2 regions of the Rhodobacter xanthinilyticus genome follow, and region 1 is predicted to be linked to the other one. Evidence: riboswitches for the same ligand, from Rfam matches in the RefSeq annotation. Region 1 holds a riboswitch; the other holds the start of a gene.
The links. Region 1 has a riboswitch for cobalamin ahead of LPB142_RS05725 (TonB-dependent receptor plug domain-containing protein). Riboswitches for the same ligand answer to the same signal wherever they lie in the genome.
Positions count from the first base shown of each region.

Region 1 (7,150 bases):
TTGCGCGAGCGCGCGGGCGAGGAGCACGCGCGCCTGCTCGCCGCCCGAAAGCGCGTTGGCTTGGCGCGCGGCGAGGGGGGCGAGATCGAGCCGGGCTAGCGCCGCGGCGACGCTCGGGTGGGTCTCGGGGCGGCCACGCGCGGCGGCGCCGAGGCCGACGAGATGGGCCACGCTGACCGGCCAGACGATCTCGCGCGCTTGCGGCAGCCAGGCCGCGCGGGCGGCCCGCGCGGCGGGGGAGAGCGCGGCAAGCGCGCTCGTGCCCGAGGCGCCGATCAGGCCGAGCGCCGCGCGCATCAGCGTGGTCTTGCCCGCGCCATTGGGGCCGATCAGCCCCACACATTCGCCCGGCTCAAGGCGCAGCGACAGCGGCGCGAGCACCACCTCCCCCGCCCGCCGCACGGAGAGATTTTCAAGCGACATCAAGCTCATGGCTGGCCCCGCATGCGCCAGATCAGATGCAGGAAGACCGGCGCGCCGACCAGCGCGAGGAGCACGCCGAGCTTCAGATCGCGCCCGGGCAGCACCAGCCGCACCGCGATATCGGCCGCCAGAACCAGCGCCGCGCCGCCGAGCGCCGAGGCCGGCAAAAGCCGCGCAGGCCGCCCGCCCACCGCCCGGCGCAGCAGATGCGGCACCACGAGCCCGACAAAGCCCACCGTGCCCGCCACCGCCGTCGCAGCACCCACCGCCGCCGCCACCCCCGCGACCAGCGTCAGCCGCAGCCGCCCGAGATCGACCCCCATGCTGATCGCGGCATCCTCGCCCAGGGTCAGCGCCTCAAGCCCGCGGCCGGTGCGCGCAATCAGCGCCCAGCCAAGCGCCATCACCGGGCCCGCAAGCGCCACATGGGCAAAGGAGCGATCGGCGAGCGAGCCCATCATCCAGAAGACAATCTCGTTTGCCGCGAAGGGGTTGGGCGAGAGGTTGAGGACCAGCGCGGTGGCCGCCGAGGCCAGCGCCGAGAGCGCGACGCCCGCGAGGATCAGCCCGAGCGTGCCGCCGCCCCGCCCCGCAAGGCCAAGCATCAGCGCCACGCCCAGCGCCGCGCCGGTGAGCGCGGCGAGCGGCAGCGCCAGCGCGAAGGCCGCGACGAGCCCGGTCTGGATCGCGAGCACGGCACCGAGCCCCGCCGCGCCCGAGACCCCGATCAGCCCGGGCTCGGCCAGCGGGTTGCGCATCAGCCCCTGCAGCGCCGCGCCGGAGAGGCCAAGGCTCGCGCCGACGAGGACGCCCAGGATCGCGCGCGGCAGGCGGATCTCGCGCATCACGAGCGTGAGCGGCCCCTCGGGAAGAAACAGCGCGCGCAGGCTCTCGCCCGGGCCCGCCGCCGCCACCCCGGTCAGGAGCGAGCCCACGAAGAGCGCCGCGACCAGCGCCCCGAGCAGGGCCAGAAGACGGGGATAGCTCATCGTGCCTCCTCCGGCGGGGCGGCGCGCATCAGCCGCTCGACCGCGTCGAGCACCGAGGGCAGCCCGCAGATCCAGTCGTGATCCTCGACGACCGCGCTGGCGCCGCTCAGCGCGGCCAGCGCGGGGTGGTCGAGCACCTCCTCGGAGCGCGAGGCGCCCGGCTGGCGCGCGCCGCGGATCACGAGATCGGGGTCGGCCATCACCAGCGCCTCGAGCGGCAGCATGCCGCCGTAGGGAAAGCCGAGATCGCCCGCGATCGGGCGATAGCCCGCGGTTTCGATGATCTCGCCGGCGAGCGTCTCGGCGCCCGAGGTATAGCCGTTGGCCTCATAGGTGGCCGCGGTCGGGCGGCGCGCGGGCGCGGGCGCGGCGGCGCGGATCGCGGCAAGGCGCGCGTCAAAGGCCGCGAGCTCGGCCGCGGCGGCCTCCTCGCGCCCAAGTGCGGCGCCCATCTTCTCGATCCCGTCGCGCAGCGCCTCGAGGCTGTCGGCGGGGTCGAAGATCACCACAGTCACCCCGAGCCGGGTCAGCATCTCGACGCTCGCGCGCGCGGTGTAGCGCCCGGCCAGCACGAGATCGGGGTGGAGCAGATAGACCTCCTCGGCGAGGCCCTGGTTGACCGGCCAGGCCTTGGCCGCCTCGGCCATGGCGGAGGAGCGCGGATCACGCGCGAGCATCGAGACCGAGACGAGCTGGCCCGGCGCGGCGAGGCGCATGGCGAGCTGATCGGTGCACAGGTTGATCGAGACGACGCGCGCGGGCGGCGTTGTGGGCGGCGCGGCCAGCCCCGCGCCGCACGGCAGGGTGGCCAGCGCCAGCGCGAGGCCGCCCGCCCGGATCACCATTTCACGCCAAGCCCGAGATAGGCGGTGCGTTCCTGGCCGTAATAGCCCCAGCTTTCGGAATAATCCGCGTCAAAGAGGTTCACGACGCGGCCGGTCAGCTCGAGCTGATCGGTGAGCTGATAGCGCGCGGCGAGGCTCACGGTGGTGAAGGCGGGCAGCTCGGTCACCGCCGGCGTCCAGGAGCCCGTCCACCATTCGGCATCGTGGCTGCCCGCGACATGGCGCAGATCGGCGCTGACCGAGCCGCGCCCGCCGAAGGTCTGGGCGGTGGCATGAACGCCGATCTCATGGCGCGGGCGGCGGGTGAGCGGGGTGCCGTCGGCGGCCTTCGCCTCGGTATAGGTATAATCGAGGCCGAGATCGACGCCCGGGGTCAGCGCATAGCCGAGCGCGAGCTCGACGCCCTGACGGCGGCTCGTGCCCGCGACATTGACCGAGGTCGCGCCCGCGCCCTGGATCAGGTTGTCGACATCATCGCGGAAGAGCGTCACCCCCAGCGTGCCGCGCCCGCCCGCAAAGCCGAGATCGGCGCCGATCTCGCGGCTCAGGCTCTCCTCGGGCTTGAGGTTCGGGTTGCCGGTGTAAAAGCCCGGCGCGAAGCCGAATTGCTCGAACATCGTCGGGTTGACGATCGCCCGGCCGAGCGAGGCGCGCAGCTTCAGATCCTGCCCCGGCACCAGATAGGCGGCCGACAGGTTCCACGACGTGCCATCCTCGAAGACATCGTTGAAATCGCGGCGCAAACCGGCCTGCAGATCAAGGCCATTGGCGAGCTTGCCCTGATATTCGAGCCCTGCCGCGCGGGTGTTGCGCGCGAAAGTGCCCCCCGGCGCCCAGGAGGAGCGATAGGTCTCGCGCTCGGCCTCGAGCGAGAAGTTGAGCTTGTGCGCGGCGCTGTCGAGATCGGCGGTATCGAGCGCCACCGAGCCCGTGACTTTCGCCGCGCGCTGGGTCGCGGCATCGTCGTCGCTGTAGAAACCGCCGACCGAATTGGTGCGATCCTGGTCCATCGCCGAGAGCGTCAGCCGGTTCACCATCCGCCCGCCGAGCACCTCGCCCTCGACCCAGAGCGCGCCGAAGGTCTGGTTCAGCCGCGAGCTGCTGTCGCTGTCGATCACATAGTCGTCGGGGCTCGCGACGCCGACCCAGGAGGTCTCGTCATAGCCGAAATCCTGCCAGACGCGGCGCAGGCTGGCGCCGGCCTTCAGCGTCTCGGTGAGCGCCACATCGCCCTTGAGCGAGAGCGTGGTGGTGTCGTTGTATTCGGTATCGCCGCCCGGGCTGCGCGAGGCATCCTCGCCATCGGTCGCGCGGGTCTCGAGCGAGACCGCAAGCCCGCCGCGCGCGCCGCGGGTGGTGGCCCAGACCGAGGTCGCGGCGCTGCCCTGCCCGCCGATCTCGGTGCGCGCGCCGCCGCTCTGGCCCTCGGCCTCGGCGCCGCGGGTCACGATCGAGATCACGCCCGACATCGCATTGGCGCCGTAGAGGGTCGATTGCGGGCCGCGCAGCACCTCGATGCGCGCGACATCGGCGAGCCCGAAGCCGGTCAGCAGGTAATCGCCCGTGCCCGAGCTGTTCGCCTCGACCCCGTCGATCAGCACGAGCACATGGTTCGACTCGCCCCCACGCAGCCGGATCTGGGTATAGCCCGGCCCGCTCGAGGCGACCGCAACCCCCGGCAGCCCCGAGAGCGCCTGCGCCAGATCGGTGACCCCGCGCGCCTCGATCTGCTCGGCGGTGACGACGCTATAGGCGCGGCCGTAGGATTTCGCCTCGACCGGGAACATCGCGCCGGAGATCAGGATATCGTCGAGCGCGGTCACATCTTGCGCGAGAACGGGCGCCACGGGCGCGGCGAGGCAGCTTGCGCTGAGCAGGAGGCGGCGGGTAAAATGCCGATAAATCATAGTCTTGTCCCCGGATACGGGCGCGCGGCCCGGCGGTCGGTCTCTGCCCGGAAACCGGGCGGCGAAGTCACCGCTGCGGGGCAAGCCGCTCCCGTGGCGCGCCCCGCGCCGGGGAAGGGTGAGCTCCAAGCAGGTCTCCTGGCTCACGGGTCTGGGCTCGGCCGGCCTTCCCGGGGGGCTCCCCAGTGGCATGATCGACGTCGCTCGCCGCTGACAGTTGCGGGGGCAGCCGCGGCTGACGGGCAAGCCCGCTCCGCGTTCCCTTTTCATCCGGCGGGGCCGGAACTTGGATGGCGCCATCTCGCAAAGGGCCACGGGGCCTGTCAAGGCCGGAAAGCGCCACAATAGAAGGCCCGAGCGACCTGCGCGGCCAGATCGGCCGCCGCGGCGGGCCGGACTCACGGGCCGCTCACGGCCGCGCGAGGGGGCTGGTCAGGAACTTTCCATCGCCCGGCAATATCTCGAATTTCGCTTTCCACCCCCGCCCGCGGGGCGCAATCATCCATCTCTCACACAGGTTATATTTTCACAATTATTTCAATATCTTATCCGACATTCCCGGGGCAGGCCCCGCGACTCTGTGCCAGAAGGTCGCAGCGGAAAGCTGCGGCTGCGCCCCGGCGCGAAATATTCAAGAATTGCGAAGTGTAGATCGTTGCGACGAGAAGGGGGAACCCCGTGACCAAAGACCACCATGAGAGCGCGCTGCGCATTCTCGCCCTTGGGGTCGGCAACACGCTCCTGACGGATGAGGCGGCGGGGCCGCTGGCGGTCACGCTCTTCGAGGGCAGCCATGGCGCGGCGCTCGGGGTCACCTGCCTCGATGTCGGCACGCTGGGCTTTCCGCTCGCCGCCGAGATCGGCGCGGCCGATGCGCTGATCGTCTTCGATGCGGCGCGGTTCGGCACGATGCCGGGCACGGTGCGCGCGCTCGAGGGCGCCGAGATGGACCATTTCGTGCGCTCGGGCAGCCTCTCGGTGCATGAGGTGGGGCTGCGCGATCTGATGGATATGGCGCGGCTGAGCGAGGATCTGCCGCGCTACCGCGCGCTGGTGGGGATCGAGCCGGGCGAGATCGGCTGGGGCCTCGAGCCGAGCGCCGATGTCGCCGCCGCGATCCCGCAAGCGGTTGAGATCGCCGCCGAAATCGTCGCGCGCTGGCGGGCCGAGGCGCCGGAGGCTGCCGCATGAGCCGCCCCGATCTCAACGCGGTCTTGCGCCAACGCGCGCGCGGCACGGGCAATATGGTGCTGGTGCTGCATGAGGTGGCGCATGCGCTCGAGGCCTTGGCCGCGCGCGGCGAGGCCCGGGTGATCGACCTGAGCAGCCTGCCGATGACCGCGCCCGAGCTTGCCCGCCTGACCGATTGGCTCGGCCGCGGCGAGGTCGTCGCCCAGATCGAGGCCGAGGGCCGCTCGGAGGCGATGGAGACCGCCTATCCCGGCGTCTGGCTCGTCACCCACCGCGACCGCGACGACATGCTGCGCGGGCGTTACATCGAAATCACCCCCCTGCCCGAGATCCTGCGCAGCCAGCCCGCCGATATTGCGGCGGCCGGGCGGCGGATGGCGCGGGCGCTCACCCATTTCAGCGACCTTGAGGAGGCATCATGATCCGAAGGAGCCAACCCTTGAGCGAACGGCTGGAGGCGCGCGGCATTTCGCGGCGCAGCTTCCTGAAGTTCTGCACCACCACCGCCTCGCTTCTGGCGCTGTCGCCGGCGCTGGCGCCGCGCATCGCCGAGGCGCTGGAGAGCCCGCGGCGGCCCTCGGTGATCTGGCTGAGCTTCCAGGAATGCACGGGCTGTTCGGAATCGATCCTGCGCGCGGGCGCGCCCTCGATCGAGAGCCTGATCTTCGAGGCGATCTCGCTCGATTACCACGAGACCCTGCAAGCCGCCGCCGGCCATCAGGCCGAGGCCGCGCGCGAACAGGCGATGGCGGAGAATGCGGGCGGCTATATTCTCGTGGTCGACGGCTCGGTGCCGCTCGGCAATGCCGGCTTCTCGACGGTCGCGGGCCAAAGCAACCTCGACACGCTGAAAGCGGCGGCCGCGGGGGCTGCGGCGATCATCTGCATGGGCACCTGCTCGGCTTTCGGCGGCATCCCCTATGCCAACCCGAACCCGACCGGCGCCGTGCCGGTGAGCGAGATCATCACCGACAAGCCGATCGTCAACGTCCCCGGCTGCCCGCCGATCCCGGCGGTGATGACCTCGGTGATCGCCCATTACATCACCTTCGGCACCCTGCCCGAGCTCGACCATCTCGGCCGCCCGAAGGTGTTTTACGGGCAAAACATCCACGACCGCTGCTACCGGCGGCCGTTCTATGAGCGCGGCCAGTTCGCCGAGACCTTCGACGACGAGGGCGCGAAGGCGGGCTGGTGTCTTTACAAGCTCGGCTGCAAGGGCCCGACCACCTACAACGCCTGCGCGGTGCTGAAATGGAACGACGGCACCTCCTTCCCGATCGAGGCGGGCCATGGTTGCCTTGGCTGTTCGGAGCCGAATTTCTGGGATGGCGGCAGTTTCTACAAACCGCTCTCGCAAGGCACCGAGATCGGCGGCGAGACGCTGATCGCGGCCGGGGTTGCGGGGATCGCGGGCGGGGTTGCGGCGGGCGTGGCCAACCGCGCCAAGCAGAAAACCCTGCGCGCGCCCAAGCCTGAGGCCAAAAAGGAGGACAAGGCATGAGCCTGCTCGATTTCGCGCGAGGCCCCGCGCTCGAATGGGCCGCCGTGGTGTTCATGGTCGGCATGTTGTGGCGGATCGGCGGGCTGACCTTGATGCTGCGCAACAAGGTGCTCTCGAAGGACCGCACGCCCGAGCCCTGGAAGGGCGGGCTGCGCACCATGTTCACCCGCTTCTCGCCCGCGCCGGTGTTCCGCCGCAAGGTCGCGTTCCAATATATCGCGGGCTGGGTCTGGCATCTGGGCTTCGTGCTGGTGGTGTTCTTCTTCCAGCTCCACATCCAGTTCTTCAAGG
Region 1 is NZ_CP017781.1:1,154,199-1,161,348, reverse strand. Features, by position in the region: gene LPB142_RS05740 (ABC transporter ATP-binding protein) at 1-432, opposite strand, end outside; gene LPB142_RS05735 (FecCD family ABC transporter permease) at 429-1,412, opposite strand; gene LPB142_RS05730 (ABC transporter substrate-binding protein) at 1,409-2,257, opposite strand; gene LPB142_RS05725 (TonB-dependent receptor plug domain-containing protein) at 2,251-4,164, opposite strand; cobalamin riboswitch at 4,276-4,469, opposite strand; gene LPB142_RS05720 (hydrogenase maturation protease) at 4,843-5,355, shown strand; gene LPB142_RS05715 (hydrogenase expression/formation C-terminal domain-containing protein) at 5,352-5,777, shown strand; gene LPB142_RS05710 (hydrogenase small subunit) at 5,774-6,859, shown strand; gene LPB142_RS05705 (hypothetical protein) at 6,856-7,150, shown strand, end outside.

Region 2 (7,150 bases), 670 kb from region 1:
CGCGGGCAGAAGGGCAACCCCTGCGCGCCGCTCATGGCTGCTTTGCGCCTTCTTCCCTTGGCTTTCTGCGCTGCAGCATTATATCGCCGCGTGGGGAGGCATGAATGGCGGAGACTGTCCATGCCGATGAGCGCAACTCTTCTGAAATCGACCCTCCAGTTCCCGGCGCCACGCGCGGGCTGGGGAGGTCTTGCTGGCTTACGGCGGCTGTTCGCGCCGCAAGAGCCGGGGCCGGCGCAGCCGCTGGGCCCGCGCGACACCGGGCTCGTGATCTTGCATTTCGCCACGCTTGACACGGCCGACCGGATCGCGCGGTTCAACGCGAACCTGCGGTTTGACGCGCTCTCGGCGCGGTATCGGGCGCTCGACTGGGCGAGCTATCGGGTGCTTGGTGTGCGGCTCGGGCGGCGGCTGATCGCGGTGGCCGAGCTCGCGCCCACGCAGCTCGACGGCCGCCCCGCGCGCGAGCTCGCGCTTTCCGTGCAGGGGCCCTGGCAACACAGCGGCGTGGGCGAGCGGCTGATGCGCGCGGCGCTGGCGGACTGTCACGCCGAGGGGGTGCCGATGGTGGTCTTCACCACCGCGCAGAACCACGGCATGATCCACCTCGCCGAGAAATTCGGCGGCGCGGCGCAGAGCCTCGGCCCCGATCTGCGTTACACTTTCGCGCCCTGAGCGCGGCGCAGCAGGTAGATATCCATCACCCAGCCATGCTCGGCCCGGGCTGCGGCGCGGGTCGCGCGGATCTCCTCGGCGAGCTCGGCCAAGGGCCCGGCGCGCAGGATCTCTTCGCGCATGCCGACAAAGGCGCCCCACCAGATCTCGATCCCCCGCGGGTCGAGATGGCTGAAGGAGCAGTCGCCATCGAGCATCACCACCGCGGTATCGGCGCCCGGCGGAAAGCCCGCCTCGCGGATCTGGCGCCCCGTGGTGATGACGACCGGCGCGCCGATCTCGTTGAGCGGGATCGCATGGGCCGCGCAAAGCGCCTGGATCGCGGTGATGCCGGGGATCACGCGGGTGCGCACCGCCATCCGCCGGCCGAGCCGCTCGGCGAGCCGCAGCGTGCTGTCGTAAAGCGAGGGGTCGCCCCAGACCAGCAGCGCCACCCGGCCCGCTACGCCGAGCCCCGCGCGGATCTCGCGCTCCCAGACCTCGGCGATCGCGTCATGCCAGTCATCGACGCCCTGTCGGTAGGACGGGTTCGCCGCATCGCGCACCGGCAGCGCGAATTCCACCACCTTCACCCCCGGCCGGGTGACATGCGCGGCACAAATCTCCCGGCGCAGCCCGGCCAGATCGGATTTCTCCGCGCCCTTGAGCGGGATCAGGATCAGATCGGCCTCGTTCATCGCCCGCGCGGCCTCAAGCGTCAGATGCTCCGGGTTGCCGGTGCCAATACCGATCAGGGTCAGCTCGATCATCTCAACCTCACGAAAAAGGGGGGCCTGAGCCCCCCTGTAGCGCCCCTTGCGGGGGAGAAAAAGTCAGGCGAAGAGCCGCGGCGTGACCAGGCCCGAGCCTTCGAGGCCGCGGATCCGCTTGGCGGCGGCGAGCAGCGCGAGGTCGACCAGCGGCTCGATCAGCACGACCGTCATATAGGCCGCCCCGAAGGTCGCCACCGAGGAGAACGCCGCCGCGCCCTGGCCGTAGAAGGCCCAGAAGGCGACCCAGGCGACGATCCCGCCCTGATAGGCGGTCGAGAGCGCGAGCGCCTGGCGGTAGCTCAGCTCGACATAGGCGGTGCCCGGCGCGATCAAGCGCTTGGCGAGCATCTGCAGCCCGAAGAGCGGCACGAGCAGCGTGGTGACGTTCATGCCGTATTGCGGCAGATCGAAGGGCGCGAAGAAGAGCCCCTGGATCAGCAGGCCAAGCGCCAGGCCGATCGCGGCGGGCGCCGCGCCGAGCATCAGAAAGAGGCTCGAGCCGAGGATCAGGTGGACCTCCGAGACGCCGACGGGCGCATGCGGCAGGATCTGGAAGAAGGTGAAGACGGCCGCCGTCGCCATCGCCGAGCGCGCGAGAAGCGAGCCCACGCCCTGCTCGCGCAGCGTGGCAATGGCGGTTTTGACGGTGAAGGTGGCCGCGGCGGCGGCGGTGGCATAGCTCAGCACGATTTTCGCGCCGGTCACGATACCCGGTTCGATATGCATATCAGGTCTCCCGTGCCGTCACACCCGACGGCGGTTGAAATGGCTGTCGGCCGGTCTCCTGGCTCGCGGGTCGCTGCACCTCTTCGCCTTCCCGGGCGCCTGCCCAGTGGCCAGTGAAGGGCGCTCGCCGCATACAGTCGCGGGGGCGGCCGGGGCTTCGGGCGCCGCATTGGGTCCGCCCTTCCCCGTTCCCGATTGAGCCCTGCGCTTTGCGCATTGGTGGGCACCAAACAGGCCCTCAGCTAACCGTCACGGGGCCGTCACGTCAAGCGAGATCCGCAAGCGGGCCGTAGAGAATGAGCGCGGGGTGATCCGAGCGCGCGCCCTCGAGCCGCGCGGCGAGATCGGCGACGGTGGCGCGGGTGATCGCCTGCTCGGGGTGGCCCACCGCCTCGGCCAGCATCGCGGGGGTATCGGGCGCGAGCCCATGCGCGATCAGCCCCGCAGCGAGGCGCGGAAAGGTGCGTTTGCCCATGAAAACCACGGTCGTCGCCGCGCCATCGGCGAGCGCGGCCCAGTTGATCGTCTCGGGCAGGCCGCCGGTGATATCGGCGCCGGTGACGAATTGCACCCGCCGCGCGGTGAGCCGCCGCGTCAGCGGGATCCCCGCCGCCGCCGCCGCCGCGCAGGCCGAGGGCACGCCGGGGATGATCTCGCTTTCGATCCCCGCCGCGCGCAGGGCGGTGAGCTCTTCCTCGAGCCGCCCGAAGATCCCCGAATCGCCTGATTTCAACCGCACGACGCGCTTGCCCGCCGCCGCATGCTCGACGAGGAGCGCGTTGACATGCTCCTGTTTGGCCGAGGGCTTGCCCGCGCGTTTGCCGACCGCGATCAGCTCCGCCTGCGCGCCCGCATGGCCCAGAACCGGCCCCGAGGCGAGGTCGTCAAAGAGCACCACATCGGCGCGTTTGAGCCGGTCGACGGCTTTCAGCGTGATCAGATCGGGGTCGCCGGGGCCCGAGGAGACGAAGGAAACGAAACCGCTCATGACTGGGCCTCCGCGATGAGGTGAAAGAAGGTGCCGCTGACCGGGCCCCGGGTCGAGCCGGTCTCGGCGACCGGGGCGCCGGTGGCGTCGGTGACGCGCGCAAGGGGGGCGTCGGGCTGGGCGAGGATGGTGGCGTAATGGAACTCATGGCCGCGCAGGCGCGCGCCAGCGGCCTGGCCGGGCAGCGGCGCGGCAAGCTCGGCCAGCCGGTAGCCCAGATGCATCTTGCGTTTGGCAAAGGAGGTCTCGAGCCCGAGAAGCCCCAACATCTCGTGGCGGGTGCCTGCGGCATCCACCAGCCCTGCGCCGAGCACCATATAGCCGCCGCATTCGCCATGAACCGGGCGGGTGGCGGCAAAGGCGCGCATCGCGGCGCGGAACCGCCCCGCCGCGGCGAGGCGCCCGGCGTGCAGCTCGGGGTAGCCGCCGGGCAGCCAGACGAGATCGGCGCTCGGATCGGGGGCCTCGTCGGCGAGCGGCGAGAACGGCAGGAGCGTCGCGCCGCCCGCGCGCCAGGCCTCGATCAGATGCGGATAGAGGAAGGAAAACGCCGCATCGCGGGCGAGCGCGATGCGTCCCGCGGGGGGCGCCGCGCGGGGGGGCGCGGGCGCAGGCGGCGCGCCCGCCGCGGCGAGCGCCTCGATCCGGTCGAGATCACAATGCGCCGCGACGATCCGCCCGGCCTCGGCGAGAAGGGCGGCAAGCCCCTCGGTCTCCTCGGCCTGCACGAGGCCCAGATGCCGCTCCGGCAGCGCGATCCCCGCCGCGCGCGGCAAGGCGCCCAGAACCTCGATCCCCGCCTCGGCGAAGCCTGCGCGCACCAGCGCCTCATGCCGGGCCGAGGCGAGCTTGTTGAGCACCACCCCCGCCACCCGCACCCCCGGCCGCATCCGCGCAAAGCCCAGCGCCACCGCCGCCGCCGATTGCGCCTGCCCCGAGACATCGAGGACGAGCACCACCGGCCAGCCCATCAGCGCCGCGATATCCGCGCTCGCCCCGGTGCCGGCCTCGCCGCGCGCGGCCACCCCGTCGAAGAGCCCCATCGCCCCCTCGGCCACGATCAGATCGGCCTGCCGCGCCGCCAGATGCGCGAGCGCCCCCGGCGTCATCGCCCAGGCATCAAGGTTGAAGCTCGCCCGCCCCGCGGCGGCGGCGTGAAACGCCGGGTCGATGTAATCGGGGCCGCATTTGAACGGCTGCACCGCCCGCCCCCGCGCGCGCAGGGCCGCCAGCAGCCCGAGCGTCAGCGTGGTCTTGCCGGTGCCCGAGGCGGGCGCGGAGATGACGAGCCCCGGGGTCATTCCGGCGCGGTCTCGGGGAAGCGCGGCGCGGTGCCGACGGGGCGATAGCGGCGGTCATAATCGCCCGCGTAAAGGCGGCTTTCGTCGAACGCCTCCGCGCCGAGCGAGCGCCCGACGAGAATGAGCGCGGTGCGCTCGAGCTCGGGGCCGAGGCTGGCCTCGATCGTGCCAAGCGTGGCGCGCACCACCCGCTCATCGGGCCAGCTCGCGCGCCAGACCACCGCGACCGGGCAATCGGCGCCATAGTGCGGGATCAGCTCGGCCAGCACCTCGCCGAGCACATGGATCGAGAGATGGATCGCGAGCACCGCCCCGGTCGCGGCAAAGGCGGCGAGCGTCTCGCGCTCGGGCATCGCGCTCGCCCGCCCCGGCGTGCGCGTCAGCACCACCGATTGCACCACCCCGGGCAGGGTCAGCTCCGCGCCGAGCCGCGCGGCCGCGGCGGCGAAAGAGGGCACCCCCGGCGTCACATCATAACCGATGCCGAGCGCGCGCAGCCGGCGCAGCTGTTCGCCCATCGCCGACCAGACGGACAGATCGCCCGAATGGAGCCGCGCGACATCGAGCCCCGCGGCATCGGCGGCCACGATCTCGGCGATGATCTCGTCGAGGCTCAGGGGCGCGGTGTTGACGATCCGCGCGCCGGGCGGGCAATGCGCGAGCAACGCCTCGGGCACCAGGCTGCCTGCGTAAAGACAGACCGGCGAGGCCGCGATCAGATCGCGCCCGCGCAGGGTGATCAGATCCGCCGCCCCGGGCCCCGCCCCGATGAAATGCACCGTCATTGCGCCTCTCCTTCCACGCCTGCGCCCGCGACCGCGAGCGTCAGCCGCCCGGCCACGACCCTGCGCGCCATTACCAGTTTTGCGCCGCGCCCGCCAAGGGCTTCAACCCCTTTGAGCGCCGCGGCCTCTGCAAGCGAGCCGGTGCCGAAGCGGCCGACCACCCGCGCTGAAACGCTGGGCGTTTCGACCCCCGCGACCGCGACGGCGAGCACCGGCAGCCCGAGCCCCGCCGCGAGCCCCTCGAGCGCCGCGGCCTTCTCCGCCACCGTCGCCAAGGCCGCGACCGGCCCCGCGCCCTCAAGCGCCGCGACGAGATCTGCGGGCGCGGCGCCCGCACGAAAACCCACCCCCGCGACCCTCACAGCACCACGCTCCATTGCACCACCGGCCGCGCCGAGGCCCAGCCGCGCATCCCCCCCAAGGGCGCCGCCTGCGCAAGCTCGATGCGCAAGAGCGCCCCGCCCCGCGCGGCATGCAGCCCCGCCAGCAGCGCCTCGGTCTCGAGCGTGACACCATTCGCCACCAGCCGCGTGCCGGGCGCGAGCCGCGCGAAGAGCGCCTCATAAACCGCCGCCGAGCCGCCCCCGCCAACAAACACCGCCGCGGGCGCGGGCAGCCCGCCCAGCGCCTCGGGCGCCCGCCCCGACACCGCTTGCATCCGCCCGCCAAGGCCGAAGCGCGCGATATTTTCCGCGATCGTGGCGAGGCGGTCGGCGCGCGGCTCGATGGTGATCGCGCGCCCGCCGGCGAGGCACCACTCGACCGAGACCGAGCCCGAGCCGCCGCCGATATCCCACAAAAGCTCGCCCGGCCGGGGCCCGAGCGCCGAAAGCGTCAGCGCGCGCACCGGGCGTTTGGTGATCTGGCCGTCATGGGCGAAGGCCTCGTCGGGCAGCCCCGAGGCGCGCGCAAGCCCGAAGCCCGGCGCCAGATCCGCGCCCTCGATCGCCACCGCGACGGGGGCGGAAATCTCCGCAAGATCAAAGGCATCGGCGCGCGCGGCGCGGATCCGCTCCGCCGGCCCGCCGAGCCGTTCGAGCAGCGTCAGCCGCGCAGCCCCCGCGCCGACCGAGGTGAGCCACCCCGCCAGATCGCCCGCCGCCGCCCCATCGCGCAGCGTCGCCACGATCCGCGCGCCGCGGTGCAGATGCGGCCAGAGCCGCTCAAAAGGCGCGGCATGGAGCGCGAGCGCCGTGATCTCCTCGACCCGCCAGCCCATCCGCGCACAGGCGAGCGACACCCCCCCCGCCACCGGGATCGCGCGCCATTCGCCGGGCGAAAGCGCCTCGGCCAGCATCGACCCCGCCCCGAACCAGAACGGGTCGCCCGAGGCCAGCACCACCACCGCGCGCCCGCGCAAGCCCAGCACCGGCGCGATATCGAAGGGCACGGGCCAGGCCCGCCCGCGCCCGCCCGCGCCGACGAGATCGAGATGGCGCGGCCCGCCGAAGATCACCTCGGCGCGCGCGATCGCCGCACGGCTTGCATCGCCCAGCCCTTCGAGGCCATCTTCGCCCAGACCGACAATCGTGAGCCACGGATCAGCCATGACGCGCCTCCTCCTGCTCGGCGGCACCACCGAAGCCAGCCGCCTCGCCGCCGAAATCGCGAAGACCCGCCTCGCCGCGATCTTCTCCTATGCCGGCCGGACGGAGACGCCGCGCGCCCAGCCGCTGCCGATGCGGGTGGGCGGGTTTGGCGGCGTCGCGGGGCTCGTCGATTATATCACGCGCGAGCAGATCACCCATGTGATCGACGCGACCCACCCCTTCGCCGCGCAGATGAGCACGCACGCGATCGAGGCCTGCGCGCGGACCGGCACGGCGCTCCTCGCGCTCGAGCGCGCGCCCTGGGTCGCGGGGCCGGGCGATATCTGGACCCATGTGCCGAGCCTCGCCGCGGCGGTGGCCGCGCTGCCGCAGG
Region 2 is NZ_CP017781.1:485,053-492,202, reverse strand. Features, by position in the region: gene LPB142_RS02435 (GNAT family N-acetyltransferase) at 127-675, shown strand; gene cobF (precorrin-6A synthase (deacetylating)) at 657-1,424, opposite strand; gene LPB142_RS02425 (energy-coupling factor ABC transporter permease) at 1,488-2,153, opposite strand; cobalamin riboswitch at 2,185-2,400, opposite strand; gene cobA (uroporphyrinogen-III C-methyltransferase) at 2,419-3,141, opposite strand; gene LPB142_RS02415 (cobyrinate a,c-diamide synthase) at 3,138-4,442, opposite strand; gene cobM (precorrin-4 C(11)-methyltransferase) at 4,439-5,227, opposite strand; gene LPB142_RS02405 (cobalamin biosynthesis protein) at 5,224-5,604, opposite strand; gene cbiE (precorrin-6y C5,15-methyltransferase (decarboxylating) subunit CbiE) at 5,586-6,776, opposite strand; gene LPB142_RS02395 (cobalt-precorrin-6A reductase) at 6,775-7,150, shown strand, end outside.
Region 2: it holds a riboswitch for cobalamin, as region 1 does, so the genes downstream of both, LPB142_RS02425 (energy-coupling factor ABC transporter permease) here and LPB142_RS05725 (TonB-dependent receptor plug domain-containing protein) in region 1, are expected to answer to the same signal.